2 regions of the Thermosipho globiformans genome follow, and region 1 is predicted to be linked to the other one. Evidence: riboswitches for the same ligand, from Rfam matches in the RefSeq annotation. Region 1 holds a riboswitch; the other holds the start of a gene.

What was found. A riboswitch is a leader RNA that binds a small molecule or an ion and turns the genes downstream of it on or off. The one in region 1 is predicted to bind thiamine pyrophosphate.
Region 2: linked by a shared signal. The riboswitch ahead of EO083_RS07225 (thiamine ABC transporter substrate-binding protein) and the one ahead of EO083_RS01695 (sulfide-dependent adenosine diphosphate thiazole synthase) in region 1 are both predicted to bind thiamine pyrophosphate.

The regions. Positions count from the first base shown of each region.
Region 1 covers NZ_BHXD01000001.1:294,340-296,822, forward strand. Annotated here, with positions in the region: gene fabD (ACP S-malonyltransferase) at 1-721, shown strand, start outside; gene EO083_RS01690 (DUF4234 domain-containing protein) at 868-1,302, shown strand; TPP riboswitch at 1,348-1,459, shown strand; gene EO083_RS01695 (sulfide-dependent adenosine diphosphate thiazole synthase) at 1,520-2,293, shown strand; gene thiC (phosphomethylpyrimidine synthase ThiC) at 2,293-2,483, shown strand, end outside.
Region 2 covers NZ_BHXD01000009.1:63,943-66,425, reverse strand. Annotated here, with positions in the region: gene EO083_RS07230 (ABC transporter permease) at 1-291, opposite strand, end outside; gene EO083_RS07225 (thiamine ABC transporter substrate-binding protein) at 264-1,241, opposite strand; TPP riboswitch at 1,285-1,395, opposite strand; gene ffh (signal recognition particle protein) at 1,613-2,483, shown strand, end outside.

The DNA.
Region 1 (2,483 bases):
GCAACCTGCAATATTTTTAGCTAGTTTTGTAGCTTTTAAACACTTAGAAAGCTTAGGAATAAACTATGATATATTTGCAGGGCATAGTCTGGGAGAGTATACTGCCTTTGCTGCGGCTGGGGTATACGATTTTGATTTTGGAATATATTTGGTAAGAAAAAGGGGAGAATATATTTCTCAAGCAATCGAGCCTGGAAAAGGAAGTATGGCTGCAGTTTTAAAAATTTCTGCTGAAAAAGTAGAAGAGCTTGTTAAAAATTATGAAGGTCTTTATGTTGCAAATTATAATTCTTCAACACAAACAGTTATAAGTGGTTTGAAATCATCTATTCAAAAATTTATAGAAGATTGTAAAAATAACGGTATTAGAGCAACAGAATTGGTTGTTTCTGGACCTTTCCATACTCCCTTTTTAGAAAGTGCTCGTGAAAAACTTTCTAAAGAAATAGAACATGTTAAATTCAAAAAACCAAAAGTTCCGATTGTTTTGAATAGTACAGCTAAAGAATCGAGTGATCCAGAAGAATTAAAATACTATTTACTTGAACAAATAGCAGGACCAGTTTATTGGTTACAATCAATAAGAAGAATGTTAGAACTTGGAGTAGAAGAATTTGTTGAGGTGGGTCCTAAAAATGTTCTATCAAATATGTTAAAAAGAGAAAAGATAGATATTATTCATTTCAGTGAGATAGAAGAAATAGAAGATTCCAGGGTTTGAACTTTAAAGTCGAATATTTGGAAATTGCTTATCTCGAATACATGGCTTCAATTTGTTTGAAGCCATGTTTTTTATTTGTTGAAAATATTTGACTTTAATCGATTATTTTTTTATACTTAGAATAGTATTAAACAAAAAATGGAGGTATGTTAATAATGATTATTTCTTTTTGGGGTTATACATTTTTTTCAATTTTAGCTAATATTTTTGTTTTCTTTAATGAACCTATTTCGCAAATATTGTTGACTATTTCATCATTATTTTTAATGTTTTTACTATTCTTATTTGGGAGAAAAATTGGAAAGAAATTTAATGTAAACTTTATGTGGATTTTTTATATAGCGTTATTTCTTGCACTTTTCTCTCTGCTTCCTTTGTATTTAACCTCATCATATTTTACATATTTTGTTGCGCAGTTTATGAGTTTTCTGTTTATTTTATTATATCTTAAGGTAATATTGAGCATAATAAAGTCAAAAAAATCAATTTTTAAATTTATTGTATTTTCTATACTAACTCTTGGAATATATTCTTACTTTTTCTTTTATGACATTATCAAAGAAATTAGAAAACTAAATTGACACTTTTAAAATTTAGTAGTACTATATTAGTGTAAGAAAAGTGAATAAATTCCCAAGGGGAGCTCCATAATCCGGGGCTGAGAGGAAGGTGGAAACCTTCGACCCTTAGAACCTGAACCGGGTAATACCGGCGGAGGGATTGGGAAAAGAAAAATAAAAGTCTATAATAACCCCTCCGCTTTTGCGGAGGGAAATTTTTTATAAGGAGGTAAACGATATGTGGGATTATGAAGTTTCGAAAATTATTGTAGAAAGATTTTTTGAAAAATTGAATGATAGTTTAAAAGTTGATGTAGCAATTGTCGGGGGTGGTCCAAGCGCTTTAGCAGCTTCCTACTATCTTTCAAAAAAAGGATTGAAGATTGCTATATTTGAGTCAAAAAATGAACCTGGTGGTGGAACATGGGGTGGAGGAATGATGTTTAATGAACTAGTAGTTGAAAAAGATATTAAATCTTTTTTAGATGAATTAGGAATGAATTACTTAATTAAAAACAATTTTATTTCAGTTGATTCTGTACATTTTGCCTCTTCTTTGCTATACAATGCTACTAAAGCTGGTTCAATTTTATTCAATAATGTTATTGTTGAAGATATTGTATTTTATGAAAATAAAGTAAATGGAATTGTAATAAATTGGGCACCAGTTATAAGGCAAAAACTCCATGTTGATCCTATAACAATTATGGCAAAGTTCGTAGTTGATGGTACGGGACATCCTGCAAATGTTGTAAATATGTTAGTTGATAGAGGAATTGATGTCGACCTTCCTATAGGAAAAATTAGGGAATATCCTATGAATGCAAAAGAAGGAGAAAAATTTGTAGTTGAAAATACTAAAGAAGTTTTCCCAGGACTTTACGTAATGGGAATGGCTGCAGTTTCAGTAGGTGGTGGACCCAGAATGGGACCAATTTTCGGCGGGATGATTAAATCAGGTTTAAAAGTTGCAAATAATATATTAGAAAAATTATCTATAGAGGTGAAATAATGACGCTAATTGAAAAGGTTAAAAATGGTGAAAAATGTAGTGAAATTGAAAAAATTTCCGAACATGAAAATGTTAGTATTGATAAAATTAGAGAAGGATTATTAAATGGAAAAATTGTAATTCCGCACAACAAAAATCATACATCATTAAAAAAGTTCATGGGAATTGGTGAAGGTTTAACAGTAAAAGT
Region 2 (2,483 bases), on a different contig from region 1:
TGTTACTCCCGGTAAAATAAAAGGAATGGCTGACAGTATTCTAAAAATGGATTTTAAATACTTATTCATTTTTGTTCTAGCAACGATATATGCTCCAGGAAGGCCTATAACGGTTGCTAATATAGATGAGATAAAAGCTTGGTAAATAGTGAATTTGATAATATTAAAATTATCAGAAATTGAGCTGATATTTATACCACCTATCTTTATAAATAAAAAAGTAAATGGGAGGACAACGCCTCCCATTATAAATGTAATTGGAATTAGCCACCAATTACTTCTTTTGACCATTCTTTTAAAATCCTTTCTTGATTCTTATAAATATCATTTTTTATCTCAAGAACTTTTTTTATTTCAGGAACATATTTAAAAGCTTCAGGTAACTTTACATTTGTAACAGGAAGCATCCATTGATTTAAAGGAACTTTTTCTTGAAATTCATCTGAAAGCAGAAATTCTATGAATTTTTTTCCAAGTTCTACATTTTTGGCATTTTTTACAAGTGAAGCATATTCAACTTGAACAAATGCACCTTCATCTAAAATTACTGGAACGTATTTGACGTTGCCATAGTAATAATAGCTGTATGCACCATCGGTTGCGTAGCTAACCATGATATCAGATTCGCCTGATTCTAACATTTCAAATGCTTCGTCCCATCCTGGTGTTATTGTCAGTAAATTGTCTTTAAATTTTGACCAAAAATCCAAATATTTTTCATTAAATGCAGCAATAGTCCATAGAAGAAAGCTAAGACCAGTGCTTGAAGTCCTAGGATCTTCAACAACAATTTTACCTCTAAATTCATCTTTTAAAAGATCGTTAAAGCTTTTTGGTGGATTTTTAATTTTTTCTTTGTTATAAACAATAGCAATTGCACCAAAATCATATGGAGTGCCGTATTCATTATACAATTCTGGATATTTTAGCAAGGATAAATTTTCAGGTTTAAATTTTTGAACTAGATCATTTTCGATGGCTTTAATTAATAACGCTTGATCAAGACCAACTATTACATCAGCTTTGGGATTATTTTTTTCAAGCATAAGTCTTGAAAGGACAGTTCCAGCATCACCAAAAGATAAAAGTTCTACTTTACAACCATACTTTTTTTCAAATATTGGAACAATTTCTTTACCAATACCAGACACAAAACTGTCATATGTATAAACGACAAGTTTTTCTGCTGAAAATGAAATTAATGAGATAGTTAATATTAAATAAATAAGTACTTTTTTCATATAATCCCTCCTTTTAAAATAAAAAATTCCCTCCTTTTTTCGGAGGGATTTTGTATCCCATCCCTCCGCCGGTATTACCCGGTTCAGGTTCTAAGGGTCGAAGGTTTCCACCTTCCTCTCAGCCCCGGATTGTGGAGCTCCCCTTGGGATATTTAAATTATACTACATCTTATAAAGTACATCAATAAAATATTATCTATAATATGTTACTATAAAGTTAACTAAAAACTATCAGTTAAGTTAAGCGACAAGTTTTACTTAACATTATTGTTACATATAATTTTGGATAATTTTTCAATCGGCTACAAAAATTTAATTGAATTAGTAAAAAAGTATTATATACTAATGAGAGTGAAGGAAGGTGATTGGAGTTGTTTGAAGGTTTACAAGAAAAACTTTCTAAAGCTTTTAAAGCGCTTTCGGGGAAAGGAAAAATCACTGAAAAAAATATAAAAGAAGCAATAAAAATGGTAAAGTTGTCATTGTTAGAAGCTGATGTTAACTACAAGGTAGTAAAGGAATTTATTGCAGAAGTAACTGAAAAGGCTACAGGTGAGGAAGTATTAAAGTCGTTAACCCCAGATCAGATGTTTATTAAAATTTTAAGAGATGAATTAATTAGGGTTATGGGAGAAAAATCCCAATTAAGTCTTGTACATTCTCCCTCTTATGTTATGATGGTTGGACTTCAGGGAAGTGGTAAGACTACATCGGCAGCAAAACTTGCAAATTTGCTTAAGAAAAAAGGAAAAAAGCCATTTTTGGTTGCTGCTGATACATATAGACCTGCTGCTATAGACCAATTAATAACGTTAGGTAAGAAAATTGATGTGCCAGTTTTTTGTGGTGATCGAAAAAATCCAGTTAAAATAGTTCGTGAGGCTATAAAAGAAGTTAAAGACAGTGGATACAATGTTGTAATTTTTGATACAGCGGGGCGTTTGCATATTGATGATGAAATGATGAATGAATTGGAAGAAATAAAGGACATTCTTAATCCAGATGAAATATTGATGGTTGTTGATGCCATGGCTGGGCAAGATGCTGTAAATTCGGCAAAGATTTTTAATGAACGATTGGATGTTACAGGATATGTAGTTACAAAGATGGATGGAGATGCAAGAGGCGGTGTGATACTTTCGATAAGGTATATTACTAATAAACCAATAAAATTTATAGGAGTTGGAGAAAAGATAGAAGATATAGAAGAGTTTCATCCTGAAAGAATTGCTAGTAGAATTT